3 regions of the Acidovorax sp. ST3 genome follow, and region 2 is predicted to be linked to each of the others. Evidence: riboswitches for the same ligand, from Rfam matches in the RefSeq annotation. Region 2 holds a riboswitch; each other region holds the start of a gene.

Region 1 (6,140 bases), on a different contig from region 2:
CCTGCGCTTGCGAGGGGAATCGGGGGCGAAAGGTTTTGTTCACCCACTCTTTGGAGACGTTCGCATGAAAGATTCGATGACCCTGCCGCGCCGCCACATGCTGGCCGGAAGTGCTGCCGCCTTGAGCGCGCTGGGCCTGGCCGGATGGACGGGCAGTGCGCGCGCCCAGCAAGCCGCCGCCCCCGCAGCCAAGCCGCTGCCCGCCTATGCAGGGTGGAAGTCGCCGGATGCGCTGATCGTGCACAGCAGCAGCACCCTGGAAACGCGGCGCTCCGCGTTCGGCACCAGCGTCATCACGCCGTCCAACCAGCTGTACGTGCGCAACAACCTGCCCGCGCCCGACGCGGCCATCCTGGACAACCGCGACGCGTGGACGGTGTCCATCGAAGGGGTCAAAAGCCCGCGCAGCCTGACCCTGGCTGAGCTCAAGACGTTGGGCGTGGAAACCGTGGTCACCGTGTTGCAGTGCTCGGGCAACGGCCGGGGCTTTTTCCCCAGCAAGCCCAGCGGCACCCCTTGGGCGGTGGGTGCTGCAGGCTGCGTGGTCTGGAGTGGCGTGCCGCTGCGCAACGTGGTGGCGGCCCTGGGCGGGCTGGCCGACGGCGCGGCCTACCTGACCGGTACGGGCGGCGAGAAGCTGCCCGAGGGGGTGGACCCGCTGTCGGTGCTGGTGGAGCGCTCGGTGCCCGTGAAGGCGATGGACGATGCGCTGCTGGCCTGGGAGATGAATGGCGAGCCGCTGTCACTGGCGCATGGCGGCCCGCTGCGGCTGGTGGTGCCCGGCTACCAGGGCGTGAACAACATCAAGTACGTCAAGCGCGTGGCCTTCACCAGCGCGCAGTCGCAGGCACGCATCATGTCGCACGGCTACCGCATGTCGCCACCCGGCAGCAAGGCCAGCCCCGACCAGCCTTCGGTGTGGGAGATGGGCGTGAAGTCCTGGATCAACGGCCCCTTGGCCGACAAGGGTCCCCTCAAGCCCGGCCAGGTGCAGGTGCATGGCGTGGCCTTTGGCGGCACGCGCGGAATCAAGGGCGTGGAGGTGTCGGCCGACGGCGGCAAGACCTGGCAGGCGGCCAAGCTCATCGGCCCCGACCTGGGCCCCTTTGCCTGGCGGCAGTTTGCGCTGCCCCTGCGCCTGGAGGCGGGCACCCATGTGCTGGCCAGCCGCGCCACCGACACGGCAGGCAATGTGCAGGCCGAGCAGCGTGAGGAAAACCTGGGCGGCTACAACAACGCCAGCTGGCGTGACCACGCCGTCACCGTGACCGTGGCCTGAGATGGGTGGGAGCAACGGAGCGCGCCGCCTTGCAGCGGCGCTGTGGGTCGCTGGCGCCTGTGCGTCGGCTGCGGCCGCCGACCCCGCCGAACTGGCACGCGGCAAGGAGCTGTTCACCAAGATCCAGCCCGCCTGCGCCGTGTGTCACACCCTGCAGGCCGCAGGTGCTGAGGGCCAGGTCGGCCCGGTGCTGGATGAGCTGAAGCCCGACGCGGGCCGCGTGTTGCGCGCGCTCAAGGCGGGCATCGGTGTAATGCCCTCGTATGCCGAGCGCATGAGCGAGAAGGACATGTTGGCCGTGGCGCAGTTTGTGGCGCACGCCACGGGCGCGGCCAAGTAGGCGCAGCCTTTCGCACCGGTTGCAGCGTGGCCTCGCTGCAACCGCCTGCAACCGCGCGCTGCCTCAGGCCGCCGTGCGCGACGGCACCAGCGCCGCCCCGGCTGCGCGCCCTTGCAGCCCCTGGAACGCAAAGTCCACCTCGGGCACGCGGCCACTCACGATGTCGGCCAGCGCCTTGCCCGAGCCGCAGGCGTGCGTCCAGCCCAGCGTGCCGTGGCCGGTGTTGAGGAACAAATTGCCCACTTTGGTCTTGCCGATCAGCGGCACGTTGCTGGGCGTGGCGGGGCGCAGGCCGCTCCAGAACTGCGCCTGGGTGGTGTCGCCGGCGCCGGGGAAGAGCTGCTCCACCCGCCGCACGATGGCCTCGCAGCGCACCTCGTTCAGGTGGCGGTCATAGCCATTCAATTCCGCCGTGCCCGCAATGCGCAGGCGGTCGCCCCGCTCGCTGGTGTAGCGCGAGAACACGAGCTTGAACTCGTCGTCCGTCAGGCTCACCTGGTGCGCCTTGGCCGCGTCCTTGACCGGCATGGTCACCGAGTAGCCTTTGGCCGGGTAGATGGGCAGCTGGATGCCCAGCGGCTGCGCCAGCAGCGGGCTGAACGAGCCCATGGCCAGTACAAACGCATCGCCGCGCACACGCTCGAAGCGGCCTTCGGCATTGGTCACTTCCACGTGGTCGATGCGGCCACCCACCTCGCGCAAGGCGGTGATGTGGTGGCCCATGCGGAACTGCACGCCCGCCGCCCCGCACAGCTTGGCCAGCTCGCGCGTGAACTGGTTGGCGTCGCCGGATTCATCTTCGGCCGTGTAGGTGGCGCCCGCGAGTTGTGGGCGGATGTGGGCCAGGGCAGGCTCGATGCGCACGGCCTCGTCGGCGCTGATGACCTGGCGCTCGCAGCCCAGCGCGCGCATCTGCTCGGCCGGGGCCAGCGCGCCGTCGAATTCTTTTGGGTTGGTATAGAAGTGCAGGATGCCTTGTGTGCGCTGGTCGTACTGGATGCCAGTGGCCGCGCGCAGCTGCTGCAGCGTGTCGCGGCTGTAGGTGCCCAGGCGCACGATCTGTTCGATGTTGTGGCGCGTGCGTGCGGGCGTGCAGTTGCGCAGGAAGGACAGGCCCCACAGCCATTGCCGCATGTCGGCGCGCAGGCGGAACAGCAGGGGTGCATCCTCTTTGCCCAGCCACTGCAGCACCTTGAGCGGCGCGCTGGGGTTGGCCCAGGGTTCGGCGTGGCTCACCGAGATCTGACCGCCGTTGGCAAAGCTGGTCTCTGCACCGGGCGCAACCTGGCGGTCGATGACGGTCACCTCGTGGCCGAGTTGCGAAAGGAAATAAGCCGAAGTCACGCCGAGCAAGCCGGCGCCCAAAACGATCACGCGCATGATTTTCAAAGCCTTTCTGGGCTCTGGCGCTAGAACAACATGCGCTGGCAGCTATGAATTCAATAGCGTGCAGCTGGCGCATGAATGCCCTGGCTGCCGCTCCCCCTGTCCTTGGTACCTGAGAGATTCACCGCCACCCACCCGGGCTGCGGCTTGCTCCTTCGGTGCGCTTCGCGTTGCGCGAGGCGGCTCTCCAGACGGCTTTGATGAATGGTGCAGTACGGGACCTGAGCGTGTATGGGAGTTTGCGCCTTCGGTGCAGCGGTGGCCTGTGCCTGCCGTGCTCTCCTGCGAGGCCGATTCTAGGGGGCAAGCCTGTGCGCCGGATCAACTCCGGCGGCTAATGGGGCGCAATCGTTGCTGATGCAGCGGGGCGGGGCCGATGGGGGAAGGTGCCGATAATCCCGCCGACCCCTTGCACCACGGAGAGTTTTGTCATGTCCCCCACCGCTTTGGACCCTGCCGCCAGCGCCGCCGTCATCACCCAGGCCCGGGAAGTGCGCACGCCCCGCCCGTTGGACTTTCCCGCAGGGCTGCGCCCGCGGGATGCCTCCGAGGCCTATGCCGTGCAAGACGCGGTGGTGCGTGCACGCGGGCACATCGCTGGCTGGAAGGTCGGGGCTGCGTCGCCCCAGGCGCAACCGGCACGCGCTGCACTCACCCGCGATTCGGTGTGGGTGGCTGCAGCGGGCGAGCCCGTGTTGCTGGCTGCATCTGGTTTTGCCGTGATGGGGGTGGAGGCGGAATGGGTCTACGAACTGGGGGCCGACCTGCCCGCCCGCGCCACCCCCTACAGCGCCGCCGAAGTGCTGGCGGCCGTGGCGTCGGTGCGGGCCGCCATCGAGGTGTGCGACACGCGCTTTGCTGCCTGGGCGCAGCAGGGCGAGTGGAGCCGCCTGGCCGACCAGGCATGCCACGGAGCGCTGATTGTGGGGACTGGCACCGACGAAGTGGCCACCGCACAGCCCCTGGCGCAAGCGGTGACTTTGTCGGTGAACGGGGCCGTGGCCGTGCAACATGCCACCTGGGGCAACCCGGCGGGCGACCCGCTGCGCCTGCTGGTGTGGCTGGCCAACGAAGGCGCGCGCAGCCTGGGTGGACTGCGCGCGGGGCACTGGGTCACCACCGGGTCATGCACCGGCACCGTGCTGGTGGCGCCGGGGGCTGAGGTGGTGGCCGACTTTCCCGGGCTGGGGCAGGCGGTGTTGCACCTGCCATAAAGGCACAGGGCCTGGCGCCCTGGCTAGCCAGCGGAGCGTCGATCAGTTGCGGCGTGGGTTGTCCGGCTGGTGGTCGCGGCGGTTGGGCACGCCGTCGCCGTCACGGTCGCGGTCATTGCGGTTGGCAATGCCGTCGCCATCGCGGTCCCAACCGCCCCGGTGCAGCTCCCAGCGCCCGTCGCGCTGCTCCCACTGGGGGGGGCGATAGCGGTAGCCTGGCCGCACCTTTTCAAAGTGGCCTGCCACCCATACATGGCGGTGGCCCCGCCAGTCCCAGTAGCCAGGCACCCACACCTGTCCCTTGCGGGCGTGTGGAACGGCTTCGCGGCGGGGTGGCGGGGGTGCCGGAATGACGATGCCCTGCTGCGGGCCCGACTGCACGATGACAGTGGCTTGCGTGGCGGCCTGTGCCGGTGTGATGGCCCCTGTCAGCGCCGTCAGCGTTGTCACGGACAGGGCCGCTGCGGTGAAGGTGTTGCGCAAGAAAGTGGCGTGGGTCATGGTGAACTCCTTGTCGTGTCTGGCCGACCGCAGGCACTGCCTGCGTCGGGCCGGGTGTTGCGTCTGTGGCCTCATCGTGGCCAGTGGGTGGTGGCGCGTCTGTCAGCCGGGCTGCCCATTGCCTGTCGGCCCGCGCAGCGGTCCCGCCAAGGGGGATCAGCGGCGGTAGGGGTTGTCCGGGCGCTGGTCGTAGCGGTTGGGCACGCCGTCTCCGTCACGGTCCCGGTCGCGGCGGTTGGGGATGCCATCGCCATCACGGTCCCAGCCGCCGGGCTGCATGTTCCAGCGGCCGCCGTGTTCCACCCAGCGGGGCTCGCGGTAGTGGTAGCCGGGGCGGGCTTTCACCCAGTAGCCCTGCATCCACACGTGGCGGTGGCCACGCCATTCCCAGTGGCCGGGCACCCACACCATGCCGCGGCGCGGGTGCGGCGCCACCTCGTAGCGGGGTGGGGGCGGCGCCTGGTACTGCACGCGCACTGGGGCGGGTTGCTGGTAGACAGGCGTACCTGCCTGGATGACAACGGTGGCGCTGGTCTGCGCCTGCGCCGCGCTCGCGGCGCCCAGCGACAGCAGGGCGATGGACACAGCGGCAAGTGCTTTGCGGGCCATAAGGTTCTCCTCAGATGTGATTCCTTGCGGAACCGGAGACTTCATGGTGCGCACGCTGCGTCAAGCCGGTGTAGGCCAATTGCGAAGCTTTGTGAAGTTGTGTTGCCGACTTCGGAGGCAAACGGTTGCCGTGTGATTTTTGTCACGCCTGCTCAGGCGTCCGGCGTCGGCGTCCCCCATCCATCCGCCCGCGATGGCTTGCTTCAGCGCCACCACACCAGCGTCGCAATCACCAGCAACGCGCACCACGCCGGGTGTCTGCCGTGCGTGGCAAAGAACACCAGCATGCCACTGGCCAGGGTGGCAATGCCCACGGCGTCGGCGGCCCAGGCGCCCAGGGCCGCGTCCCAAGGTGCGGTGCCCAGGCGCCAGAGCAGGGCGCTCAGTGCCCAGCACAGTACCGAGGCCACATGCCAGGTGCCCCACAGAATGCGCAGGTGCGGGGTGTGCAGCACCTGCTGCGCAGTGCCAGCCTCCGCGCGCCCCGCCGTCTGGCGGCCCTGCGTGCGCAGCCTGCGAAACAGCAGAAGCTCTCCCAGCACCGAGTGCGCGACACCCACCAGGGCCAGGCAGGCTGCGGCCAGGGTCAGCGCCGTGTTGGTCATGGGTGAACGGCCAGCGCCTTGTGGGCGCGGGTGTGCACCCGGGCACCCAGCCGCGTCAGCAGGTGCATCAGCCCCATCCACATGCGTTCGAACGCGGGCATCTCGCCGGGGATCTGGGCGAGGTGCTGGCCCAGCACGCGCTGGTGATGGCTGGGGGTGATGGGCGGGGGTGTCTTGGTGCCAAAGTCAAAAACCGGCTGGGTGAA
Region 2 (6,140 bases):
GCAGCAAGCGCCGCCGATGCCGGCATGGATGCCGGGGCCCGCGCCAGCACCACGGCCTGAGGGTGGCTTGAGATGCTCGGCTTGCTATCCATTTAATAGCTGTCAGCGCAATATCCACTAGCGCTTGCAGCCATTTTGGCCCTTAACCTGCGCAAACACCCGTTCTGCGCAGGATCTGCGGCCATGCAGGGCTCCTTCGCGGCCCCTTACCCCAACAGCTTCAGCAACGCGTGTGCGCCCTGCTCGGACGATGCCGGGTTCTGCCCCGTGATCAGCGTGCCATCGGTCAGCACATAGGGCGCCCAGTCAGGGCCTTTGGAATACACGCCGCCGTTGGCCTGGAGCATGTCTTCCACCAGGAAGGGCACGATCTTTGTCAGCTGCACCGCGTCCTCTTCGGTGTTGGTAAACCCCGTGACCTTCTTGCCCTTGACCAGCGGTGACCCGTCGGGCGCCTTGGTGTGGCGCAGCACGCCGGGGGCGTGGCACACCAGCGCCAGCGGCTTGCCTGCGGCAAAGGTCTTTTCGATGAGGGCGATGGACTGCGGGTCTTCGGCCAGGTCCCACAGCGGGCCGTGGCCGCCGGGGTAGAACACGGCGTCAAAGTCCCCGGCCTTCACGCTGGATAAAGGCACGGTGCTGGCCAGCTGCTTCTGCGCTTCGGCATCGGCCTTGAAACGGCGCGTGGCATCGGTCTGGGCGTTTTCGTCATCGCTCTTGGGGTCCAGCGGCGGCTGGCCGCCGTGGGGCGATGCCAGCGTGATCTGCGCGCCGGCGTCCTTGAACACGTAGTACGGGGCGGCAAACTCTTCCAGCCAGAAGCCCGTCTTTTTGCCGGTATCGCCCAGTTGGTCGTGAGATGTGAGAACCATGAGGATGTGTGCCATGGAGGTCGCTTTCTGTAGGGGGTGAATCGGAAAACCAAACCACCACCGTAGCAGCCGTCGCGCATCTTGTCCCGCTATACGGGCAGGTTTGCGGCATTGGCTTACAACGCGGCGCGGCCGTGCGTGCCACGCCTTCGCCCTTCAACGCAGCTGCCGGTCCAGAAACTCCGCTACCTCGTTCTCCAGCGTGGCGTGGTAGGCCACGCGATCAAAGCCCTCGGGGTTGGCGGCAGCGTCTCCCGCCTCAGATGCCAGCGGCCAGACGGACTGGGCCATGAAGGCAAAGTGGCCCGCGCCCGGCACCGTGCTGGCCTGTGCAGCAGGCAAATTCGCCGCCACGTAGCCGCCGTGGTACTTGCCGGTGAGCACGGCATCGCGCTCGGCCACCATGAGCCGCACGGGCACGCTGATGGCCTTCAGGCTGCCCGGCGTGAACACCACGGCCATGGGTGCCATGGCCACCACGGCACGGATGCGGGGGTCTGCCACGGAGACCAGCGGACCATCCTGCGCGGCGGCGGGGACCTGCGCGGACGCTGCAGCAGCCGGTGCGGCCTGAACAGACTGGGCACGGCTCGGGAGCTTGCCCAGGCTGCAAAAGCCGGGGTCGTCCGACACGCTGCGGCAGTGCTGCGCCGCACGGGCGGGCTCGGCCTGGGCACCGGCCAGTGCCAGCACGGTATAGCCACCCGCCGAGTGGCCCACGGCGCCAATGCGCCCGGCCGGTATACGGGGGCCCCATTCAGGGCTGGCCAGCAGGGCATCCAACACGCGGCTCGCCTGGCGGGGGCGTTCGCTGAAGTACCGGCCGGAGGTGATCATCGACCGGTCTTCCCAGTTGTCGCCCGGGTGGCGCAGCGCCGCCACCAGATAGCCGTCGGCCGCTAGGCGCGTGGCCAGGTTGTGGTGGCCCAGCTCATGGCCGCCGGTGCCGTGCGAGATGAGGATCAGGCCCTTGAGGGGCGTGGTTGCCACCGGCGCCCCCGGCGTAACCACGGGCCGCCATGGGCCCATGGGCTGGGTGCGCGCCACCACCGGCGTGGGGTAGAACAGCGCCACGGTCACCGGCTCGACGCCCGGGACCACCAGGGTGCGCAGCCCGGCGTACTGGGCCGATGCCGGCGTGGCCCAGGCCAGCAGTGCTACAAAAGCCGCCAGCAGCGGGGCACGGGCCGTGCGCCATGCAGAGCGGAGGGCCAGGAGGAGGATGAGGGTCACGGTGCGCCTTTCGTCAAATGCCACCCAGAGGGGCGGCTTGACGGCACTGTAGGTGGCGCAACCGGCGGGCTCCATCGCCCTGCGACGAAACGCGGCTGTGCGGCGCGAAATGCGCCAGGAGAGGGACGTAACGATTGCCAAAGGCACAAGGGTGCTACAGCAAACAATCGCCCCACAGTACGTAGCACCTAGCGCTTGCCCACCAGGAGCCAGATGCGTTCTCACCCCATATCCAACGAGCCCTCGGGCTGCGGACGGCGCCAGTGGCTGCACTCAAAGGGGCTCTGCACAAACGCGGTACGGTCGTCCACGCAAGTGCCAAACACGTACTCGGGGTACAGGTAGTCGTCGCCAAAAAGCATCAGATCCAGCGGCAGGGTGCGCAGCACCGGCTGTCGCCCTTGGACTGCCACAGCCATATAGTCGGTCCATACCGGCAGCGCCAGCGTGCCGCCGGTATGCCGGCCCAGACTGCGCGGCTGGTCGTAGCCGATCCACACCACCGAGGCCACGCCCGACGAATAGCCCGCAAACCATGCGTCCCGCGCGTCGTTGGAGGTGCCGGTCTTGCCCGCCACATCAGGGCGGCCCAGCGACTTAGCCCGCCTGCCGGTGCCGTGCTCGACCACGTCGCGCAGCATGCTGTCGAGCACGAAGGCATTGCGCTCGGACACCGCAGTGGTGCGGGGCGATGGGCCGCCAGCTTCGTACAGCACCTCGCCGCCGCGCTCGCTCACCTTGCGGATCAGCCGGGGCTGCACCAGCGTGCCACCGTTGGCGAACACGGCGTAGGCCTGCGTGAGCTGCAGCGGTGTGACGGCACCTGCGCCCAGCGCCAGCGGCAGCCGGGACGGGTTGAGCGCGGGGTCGAAACCGAAGCGGGTGGCGAACTGCTGCACATATTGCGCGCCCGCCGCCTCCATCAGGTTGACGGCCACCATGTTCTTGGAGAGCACCAGGCCACGCCGCGCCGAGATGAAGCCCTCGTATTGGCCGCCGTAGTTGCGCGGGCGCCAGGCGGCGCGCCCCCGTGCGGCGGGGATGACAACGCGCTGCGTATCGTCGACCAGCGTGCCCGGCGCATAGCCCTTCTCCAGCGCAGCAGAGAAGATGAAGGGCTTGAAGGTGGAGCCGGGCTGGCGCTGGGCCTGCACCGCGTGGTCGAACTGGTTTAGTGCTTGGTCGAAGCCGCCGGTCAGCGCCAGAATCTCCCCGGTGTCCGTGTCCATGGAGACCAGCGCACCTTCCATGCCGGGCAGCTGCGCCAGGCTCCACTGCTGGCGTACGTCGACCACCACGCGGATCACCGCGCCCGGTGCAATGCGCCGCTGCGGGGGCGTATCGGGCGCCAAGGCCTCGCGGGCGCTGGCAGTCAGCCGGCTGCGCGGAATCTGCACGCGCGTGCCGTCGCGCAGCAGCGCGGAAATGCCGCCCGCCTGCGACGCCTCGCGCACCAGGGCCACACGCAGTTCACCGCTGTCCCGGTACGGCGCCAGCGCTGCACGCAGGGCCCGGGGGTGGCCGTTTCGGGCGGCCTCGGTGTGCGGTAAGCGGGCCTCGGGGCCCGCATAGCCCAGCGACGCTTGCGCGCGCAGCAGCCCGGCGCGCAGCGCGCGCGTGGCGGCCTGCTGCTCTGCCACGCGCAGGGTGGTGACCACATCCAGGCCCAGCGAATACACAGCCTCTCCAAACCGATCCACCACCATCTTGCGCGCTTGTTCCACGGCAAACGCTGCGGCGGGGTCGATGGAACGTGGCTGCGTGCGAAACGTGAGCACCTCGGCACTGGCCGCGTCGTAAGAGGCGGTGTCCAGGTAGCCCAGCGCGTGCATGCGTTGCAGGATGTACTGCTGACGCACGGTGGCGCGCTCGCGATTGACGACGGGGTTGTAGGCTGAAGGGGCCTTGGGCAGGCCGGCGAGCATCGCGGCCTCGGCCACCGTCAGCTCGTCCAACGTTTTGTCGAAGTACACCGAGGCTGCGGCCGCAAACCCGTAGGCCCGCTCGCCCAGATAAATCTGGTTCATGTACAGCTCCAGAATCTTGTCCTTGCTGTACGTGGCCTCCAGCTTGTAGGCCAGCAGGATCTCCATCAGCTTGCGGCTGTAGGTTTTCACCCTGCTCAGAAAGAACACCCGCGCCACCTGCATCGTGATGGTGCTGGCGCCCTGGGCGTGCTCGCCCGTCACCACGTTGCGCAGCGCGGCGCGTGCCAGACCCGTGAAGTCCACCGCGCCGTGTTCGTAAAACCGCGCATCCTCAATCGCCAGCAGCGCCTGGCGCATGTGCAGCGGTATCTGACCAATGGGCACAAATTCGCGGCGCTCTTCGCCAAACTCTGCCAGCAGGCTGCCGTCGGCGGCATAAATGCGCAGGGGCAGCCGGGGGTCGTAGTCGGCCAGGTGGTCCACGGTGGCAGCTGCTGCCACAGCAGGTGCAGCACATAGGCCCCTCCGGCGCTGCCGGCCAGGACGAGCCCTGCGAGAAACCCGCAGAGGAACTTCAGCGCCGAGCGCTTTTTTGGAGGCACTGCTGCGGGCGCAGCAATAGGGGGTGAGGAGGACATCGGAGGGAACTCTGGCTGGGCAGCGCCCGCGCAAAAGCGGGTCTGCGGCGCCTCTCCCCCTGTCCCTGTTACCTGAGAGTTTCAGCTGCGGTGGCAGCCAGCCCCTTCGGTGGACCCCGCCCGCGTTGCGCGGTGCGGCGGCCTCTCTCCAGTCGGCGATGGTCTCTTGCGGTCCGGTGTGCCTGAGCGATGATGGGAGTTTGCGCCTTCGGCGGGGGCAGTGCACGCCCCTCTCTCCCGCAAGATCAGGATTTACTCTAACCCACGCGCGCAAACCAAACCCGGCCCCAAGGTTATTGATGGCGCCGGGCAGGCCACTTACAGCGCGGCTTCAAGGATGCGGCGGCTCACGGCGGGCGTGATCTCGCGCTGTTCGCCCAGGGTCACCATGCCGTGCGCTTCGAGCTGCGCAACCACGGCGGTCACCGTGTCGCCGCCCAGGCCGTAGCCCGACAGGCGCGTGGCGATGCCCATGCTTTCAAAGAAATCGCGCGTGCGCTCGATGGCGGCGGTGATGCGCTCATCATCCGTGCCGGTGGTGATGCCCCACACGCGCTCGCCGTACTGCAGCAGCTTGGCGCGCTTGGCCACCCGGCGCTCGTTCAGCAGCGCGGGCAGCACGATGGCCAGGGTGCGCGCGTGGTCGATGCCGTGCAGGGCCGTCAGCTCGTGGCCGATCATGTGCGTGGCCCAGTCCTGCGGCACGCCCGCGCCAATCAGGCCGTTGAGCGCCATGGTGGCGGCCCACATCAGGTTGGCGCGGTCGTCGTACACGGGCTCAGGGGCGGTCAGCAGGCGCGGGCCCACTTCGATCAGTGTTTGCAGGATGCCTTCGGCAAAGCGGTCCTGCACGGGCGCGTTGACCGGGTAGGTCAGGTACTGCTCCACCGTGTGCACAAACGCATCCACCACGCCGTTGGCCAGTTGCTGGGGCGGCAGGGTGTAGGTCTTGGTGGGGTCGAGCACCGAGAACACCGGGTAGGTGTGCACGCTGCCAAACGACAGCTTGGCGCCTTTGGCACGGTGGGTGATGACGCCGCCGTTGTTCATCTCCGAGCCCGTGGCGGGCAGCGTGAGCACGGAACCAAACGGCATGGCACCCTGGATGTTGCGGCCGTGCTTTTCGAGGATGGCCCAGGGGTCGGCGCCCTCAAAACGCACGGCGGCGGCGATGAACTTGGTGGCGTCGATCACCGAGCCTCCGCCCACGGCCAGCAAGAAGTCAAAACCGCCTTCGCGGATCTGCGCCACGGCCTTCATGGAGGTTTCGTAGCTGGGGTTCGGCTCGATGCCGCTGAAGGTGGCGTGCTGGCGCTCGCCCAGCGCGGCGCGCACCTCAGCCAGGGTGCCGGTCTTTTCGGCGCTGGCGCCGCCCACCAGGATCAGCACCTTGGCGGCAGCGGGCACGAGCTTGGCCAAGTCGGCAATGCGCCCCTGGCCGAAGGCGATGTGGGTGGGGTTGTGGAAGT
Region 3 (6,140 bases), on a different contig from region 2:
CTGGCCGTCCTTGGCGAATATCTTCCACAGCAGCTCGATGTCGGCGCGTGTGGTGGTCTCGTCCAGCGAGATGCACAGGTACTCTTCAAAGTAAATTCGCAGGTTGGCGCCCATCTGCACTGCGCGAGCAGCTATTGATTTGGTAGCGGCACCGGTGTGCAGACTCAGCGTGTCGAAGGTTGCCTGCTCACGCACTGGGGCGCCCAGCTGCTTCAGGCCCTGGGCCAAGATGGCGGTGTAGGCCGCCACGCGCTGTGCAATGCGCTTGAGGCCTTCGGGGCCGTGGTACACGGCATACATGCTGGCGATCACGGCGGGCAATACCTGGGCCGTGCAGATGTTGGACGTGGCTTTTTCGCGGCGGATGTGCTGTTCGCGGGTTTGCAGCGCCAGGCGGTAGGCGGGCTTGCCATGCACGTCCACGCTCACGCCTACCAGGCGGCCAGGCATGGAGCGCTTGAATTCATCGCGGCAGGCCATGTAGGCAGCGTGGGGGCCACCTGCGCCCATGGGCATGCCAAAACGCTGGGTGGTGCCCACCACGATGTCGGCACCTTGTTCACCGGGCGGCGTGATGAGGGTGAGCGCCAGCAGGTCGGCCGCCACGATGAAGGCAGCTTGCTTGGCATGGGCCTTTTCCACGTCGGCGCGCAGGTCGTCAATGCGGCCGCTGGTGGCGGGGTGTTGGGCCAGCACGGCAAAGTAGTCACCTTCCAGCAGGGTGTTCCATTCTTCGGCCGAATTGGCCAGGCGCACTTCCAGGCCCAGGGGCTTGGCGCGGGTCTGTATGACTTCAATGGTCTGCGGGTGGGCATCGCCCGCCACCACAAACACGTTGCTCTTGCTCTTGACCGAGCGCTTGGCCAGTGTCATGGCCTCGGCGGCGGCGGTGGCCTCGTCCAGCATGGACGCATTGGCAATCGGCATGCCAGTGAGGTCGCACACCATGGTCTGGAAGTTGACCAGGGCCTCCATGCGGCCTTGCGAAATCTCAGCCTGGTAGGGCGTGTAGGCGGTGTACCAGGCGGGGTTCTCCAGGATGTTGCGCAGGATGACGCCGGGCGTGTGCGTGCCGTAGTAGCCCTGGCCGATGAAGCTCTTGAGCAACTGGTTCTTGCCCGCGATGGCCTTGAGTTCTGCCAGTGCCGCCGCTTCGGTGAGCGGCGCGGGCAGGTCCATGCCCCGGCTGCGTGCGATGGAGCGCGGCACGATGGATTCGATGAGCGCACGGCGTGAGGCCTCGCCGATCACCGACAGCATGTGCGCTTCGTCGGCCGCGTCGATGCCGATGTGGCGGGGCAGGAATTCGGTGGCGTTTTCAAGCGCGCCAAGGGGGGGGGCGGATTGCATCAGCATGGGGCAGTCTCGTAGGTCGCAGCGGGTTGGGGGCGGTGCCGGGAATAGAGCGCGCACGCGACAGGGCGGCGGGCCGGGCATGGCCCGGCGCCATGCCCTCTGAGTCAGCAGGGATCAGGCGTTCTTGGCGAACTCGGTGTAGGTAGCTTCGTCCAGCAGGGCGTCGAGTTGGCTCGCGTCGGCCAGCTTGACCTTGAAGAACCAGCCAGCGCCCAGCGGGTCGCTGTTGGCAAGGGATGGGTCGGCACGCAGGGCTTCGTTCACTTCGACCACTTCGCCAGAGACGGGCATGTACACATCGGCGGCGGCCTTCACGGACTCGACCACACCTGCCACTTCGCCCTGGGCAAAGCTCTTGCCCACTTCGGGCAGGTCTACAAACACCACGTCGCCCAGAGCGTCCTGCGCGTGGACGGTGATGCCCACCACCGAAGCGTTAGCGTCAGCGGCATTGATCCACTCGTGGTCTTTGGAGAATTTGATCGTCATGGGAAGCTCCTCAAGCAAAGGAAAAAAGTAAAGGAATCTGCAATGTAAGCGGGCGCAGCTTGTGCGCTTCGCTGATGAAATCAGCCGCGGTAGTAATTGGCCGGCACAAACGGCATGGCGCGCACTTCCATGGGCACCGCCTTGCCGCGCACGATGGCGTTGACACGGGTGCCGATGGCGGCAAAAGCTGGCGTGACGTAGCCCATGGCCACGGGTTCATTCACCGTGGGGCCCAGCAGGCCACTGGTAACTTCGCCGATCTTTTGGCCGTCCGTGCTCTGCAGTTCGGTGTGCTCGCGCACCGGCACACGTTCCAGCGCGACCAGGCCCACACGCTTGCGGGGCAGGCTGGCAGGGTTGTCGATCTGTGCGAGCACCTTGTCGGCACCGCGGAAGCCGCCTGCACGCGCGCCACCGGTGCGGCGCACCTTCTGGATGGCCCAGTTCAGCGCGGCTTCGGGGGGCGTGGTGGTGGTGTCGATGTCGTTGCCGTAAAGGCACAGGCCCGCTTCGAGGCGCAGCGAGTTGCGGGCACCCAGGCCGATGGGCTTGACTTCAGGCTGGGCCAGCAGGGCGCGGGCCAGGGTGTCGGCCTGCGCGGCGGGTACGGAGATTTCAAAGCCGTCTTCGCCGGTGTAGCCGCTGCGGGTCACAAAGCAGTCGCAGCCCGCGATGCTGAACGCGCCACCGGTCATGAACACCAGCTTTTCGACACCGGGCGCCAGGCGGGCGAGGGCGGTGACGGCCTGTGGGCCCTGCAGAGCGAGCAGGGCGTGGTCGGGCATGGGCACCACCTTACAGCGCTGGCCGATGCGGGCCTGGATATGGGCAATGTCGCCCACCTTGCAGGCCCCGTTGACGATGACAAACAGGGTGGGTTCACCATCCACCACGCCCTGGTTGAAGAACATCAGGTCGTCCATGATCGTGCCTTCGTCGGTCAGCAGCAGACCGTAGCGCTGCTTGCCCATGGGCAGGTCGATCACATCCACGGGCATCAGGGTTTCAAACGCTGCGGCAGCATCGGCGCCGATGAGCTTGAGCTGGCCCATGTGTGACACGTCGAACAGGCCGGCGGCGGTGCGGGTGTGCACATGCTCGGCCATCAGGCCAGCGGGGTATTGCACGGGCATGGAATAGCCTGCAAAAGGCACCATGCGAGCGCCCAACTCGATGTGCAGGGCGTTCAGGGGCGTGGTGAGCAGGGGGGCGGTGGCTGACATGGCGGACTCCGGGGCAAATGGGGGCCGCGACCACGGCGTGGTCACGGGATTTGCCCTGCTGTCCGCTTTACCTGAGAGATTCACCGCAGCGCCTTGGCTGGCCGTGCGGTTTGCTCCTTCGGTGGATGGCCTGCACACAGTTTCTTTTCTGTGGGGCCACCTCTCTCCAGCAAGGGAACGCCCGCATCGCTGCGGGCGGTTGCCAGTCCTTTTGCCTGAGCGTTCGGCTGCTGCCTGCGCCTTCGGCGGTGCTGCGCGTCTTATGGACAAGACGGAGCACTCTCTCCTGACCGAGCAATTCTAACTACTTTGCGTAGACCAGATCCCGAAGTGCCAACGAGATCGATGGCACGTAGGTGATGATCATCAGGCACACCAGAATCACGCCGACGAACGGCAGCAGGTGCTTGATAATCCGGTCCAGCGAGATTCTGGCCACCGTGCAGGCTGCGAACAGGTTCACTCCGAACGGGGGCGTGATCATGCCCAGGGCCAGGTTCACCACCATGATGAGGCCGAAGTGCACAGGGTCGATACCGAAGTGCATGGCCACAGGCGCGAGGATGGGGGCCAGCACGATGATCGCCGCGCTGGTCTCGATGAACATGCCGATCACGAACAGTGCCGCGTTCACGCCCAGCAGGAAGAGGGCTGGGGACTGCAGCACCGCCTCCAGCCATCGGCCGATGGCATCGGGCACGCCCGCGCGTGTAATGAGGAATGCAAACAAGCCGGCGTTGGCAATGATGAACATGATCACCGCCGACGAGATGGCCGACTTGCGCAGGATGGCGAACAGGTCCTTGAGCTTGATCTCGCGGTAGATGACGATGCCCACCACCAACGCGTAGAACACGGCCACGGCCGATGCCTCGGTGGGGGTGAACACACCGCCATAGATGCCGCCCAGGATGATGACGGGCATCAGCAGCGCCCAGCCCGCCTGCAGCGTGGCCTTGCCAAAGGGCATGCGGCCATCGCCATCGTTTTTGCCCCAGCCCTTGTACTTGCAGTACGCCCATACGAAGAGCATCAGTGCACCGCTGATCAGCAGGCCCGGGCCAAAGCCAGCGATGAACAGCTCACCAATCGACACCTCGGCGCTCACGCCGTAAAGGATCATCGGGATGGAGGGAGGGATGATCACGCCCAGCTCGGCACTGGTGGCCTGCAGCGCGGCGGCGTAGCTGGTGGGGTAGCCATGCTTGATCAGCGCAGGAATCAGGATGGCGCCAATTGCAAACGTGGTGGCGACCGACGAGCCCGACACGGCCGCAAAGATCATGCAGGTCAGCACACAGGTCATGGGCAGGCCACCCTGCACGCCGCCGACGATGCTCTTGGCAAACTCCACCAGACGGCGCGAGATGCCTCCGGTCTCCATCAGGTTGCCCGCGAGGATGAAGAAGGGGATGGCTGCGAGGGGAAACTTGTTGATGGCCCCGAACATCTCCTTGACGGAGATGAGCATGTTCGCGTTGGAGGCCTGGATGCCCAAGATGGACGCCAAACCGATGGACACGGCCACCGAGACGGTGAGTGCAAAGCACAGCACCATCGTTGAAATCATGACCAAACTCATAGTTGGACCCCCACGCTCGGCATTGCATGTCCTCGCTGCCCCCCAAGGGGGCCGTTCACTGGCTTGAGGCGGCTCGGCGCGGCGTTCATTGAGCAGTCTCCAGTTCCATGCGCAGGGGATCAATGAGGTTGCCAATGATGCCGACGATGCAAAAAAGCCCCCCCACCGGCATGGCGAGGTAGGCCCAGAACATGGAGATGGACTCCAGCCCGGCCATGCTCTGCACCCCCCCACGTTGCGCGTAGTCCCAGCCGTACCAGATGATGATGCCGATGAGGGCCAGGGCCGCCAGTGCGACCACCCAGTCCAGCACCCGTTTGATGCGTGGCGGGCTCCAGCGGTACAGAACGTCCACGCTAACCATCGCGCCCTGGCGAAACGCGGCCGGGATGGCCAGGAACACCATCCAGATCAGGCTGAAGCGGATGAGCACTTCGGTCCATTCGGCGGGCTGCTCCAGCACAAAGCGCGTCACGATCTGGAACATGCCCAGGGCCGAGGCCAGGGTCAACATGGCGCAAGCGCCGAGCATGGCGATGAAGGTGGTCCATCGCTCAAAGGTAAGAAAAGCGTTTTTCATGGGGCGATGCCGACCATGGGCAGGTAGGAGGTGATCAGAACCAGCGATGGCTCCAGAATAAAAACGCCCGATAGCGCAATGGCTACGGGCGTTATTAGCTACAAAGGTAATAGCAAAGACCCAAATTACTTGACTTCGCGGATCTTGTCGATGGCAGCCTTGCCGAACTGCTTTTCAAACTCGGCGTTCACAGGGGCCAGAGCCGCCACAAACTTGGCCTTGTCCACGTTGTCGATCACGGTCATGCCCTTGGCGCGCAGGTCAGCCACGCCCTTGGCGTCGTCTTCGTCCACACGTGCACGGTTGGCCTTGGTGCCTTCCTTGGCTGCGTCAATGAAGGCCTGCTTGTCGGCTGCCGAAAGCTTGTCGAAAGCTGCCTTGTTCATCACGAAGATGCAGGGCGAATACACATGGCCGGTGAGGGTGAGGTGTTTTTGCACCTGGTCGAACTTGGCCGAGATGATGACCGACAGCGGGTTCTCCTGGCCGTCCACGGTGCCCTGTTGCAGCGCCGTGAACACTTCAGGGAATGCCATGGGCGTGGTGATGATGCCAAAGCCCTTGTACGCGGCAATGTGCACGGGGTTCTCCATCGTGCGCATCTTCAGGCCCTTCAGGTCACCGGGCTCCTTCACGTCGCGCTTGCTGTTGGTCATGTGACGGAAGCCGTTCTCGGCCCAGGCCAGTGCCTTGAAACCCTTGGCGTCGAATTTGGACAGCAAGTCCTGGCCGATAGGACCGTCCAGCACTGCGCGGGCGTGTGCCTTGTCGCGGAACAGGAAGGGTACATCCAGGATCTTGGTCTCGGGCACAAAGTTGGGCACAGGGCCTGTGGAGCTGAAGGCCAGTTCCTGGGTGCCCAGTTGCACGGCTTCGATCGATTCGCGCTCGCCGCCCAAGGCGCCGTTGT

The links. Region 2 has a riboswitch for glycine ahead of DNK89_RS20765 (penicillin-binding protein 1A). Riboswitches for the same ligand answer to the same signal wherever they lie in the genome.
Region 1: linked by a shared signal. The riboswitch ahead of DNK89_RS21850 (D-amino acid dehydrogenase) and the one ahead of DNK89_RS20765 (penicillin-binding protein 1A) in region 2 are both predicted to bind glycine.
Region 3: linked by a shared signal. The riboswitch ahead of gcvT (glycine cleavage system aminomethyltransferase GcvT) and the one ahead of DNK89_RS20765 (penicillin-binding protein 1A) in region 2 are both predicted to bind glycine.

What each region holds. Positions count from the first base shown of each region.
Region 1 covers NZ_QKVP01000007.1:131,394-137,533, forward strand. Annotated here, with positions in the region: gene DNK89_RS21840 (sulfite oxidase) at 65-1,279, shown strand; gene DNK89_RS21845 (cytochrome c) at 1,281-1,619, shown strand; gene DNK89_RS21850 (D-amino acid dehydrogenase) at 1,683-2,999, opposite strand; glycine riboswitch at 3,095-3,206, opposite strand; gene DNK89_RS21855 (2-keto-4-pentenoate hydratase) at 3,437-4,219, shown strand; gene DNK89_RS21860 (YXWGXW repeat-containing protein) at 4,262-4,720, opposite strand; gene DNK89_RS21865 (YXWGXW repeat-containing protein) at 4,877-5,329, opposite strand; gene DNK89_RS21870 (hypothetical protein) at 5,533-5,934, opposite strand; gene DNK89_RS21875 (AarF/ABC1/UbiB kinase family protein) at 5,931-6,140, opposite strand, start outside.
Region 2 covers NZ_QKVP01000006.1:437,557-443,696, forward strand. Annotated here, with positions in the region: gene DNK89_RS20750 (molybdopterin-dependent oxidoreductase) at 1-60, shown strand, start outside; gene DNK89_RS20755 (type 1 glutamine amidotransferase domain-containing protein) at 207-887, opposite strand; gene DNK89_RS20760 (hypothetical protein) at 1,029-2,105, opposite strand; partial or broken gene DNK89_RS20765 (penicillin-binding protein 1A) at 2,327-4,671, opposite strand; glycine riboswitch at 4,831-4,921, opposite strand; gene DNK89_RS20770 (iron-containing alcohol dehydrogenase) at 4,990-6,140, opposite strand, start outside.
Region 3 covers NZ_QKVP01000001.1:719,348-725,487, reverse strand. Annotated here, with positions in the region: gene gcvP (aminomethyl-transferring glycine dehydrogenase) at 1-1,356, opposite strand, end outside; gene gcvH (glycine cleavage system protein GcvH) at 1,471-1,845, opposite strand; gene gcvT (glycine cleavage system aminomethyltransferase GcvT) at 1,926-3,068, opposite strand; glycine riboswitch at 3,117-3,248, opposite strand; glycine riboswitch at 3,262-3,367, opposite strand; gene DNK89_RS03205 (TRAP transporter large permease) at 3,373-4,650, opposite strand; gene DNK89_RS03200 (TRAP transporter small permease) at 4,736-5,230, opposite strand; gene DNK89_RS03195 (TRAP transporter substrate-binding protein) at 5,356-6,140, opposite strand, start outside.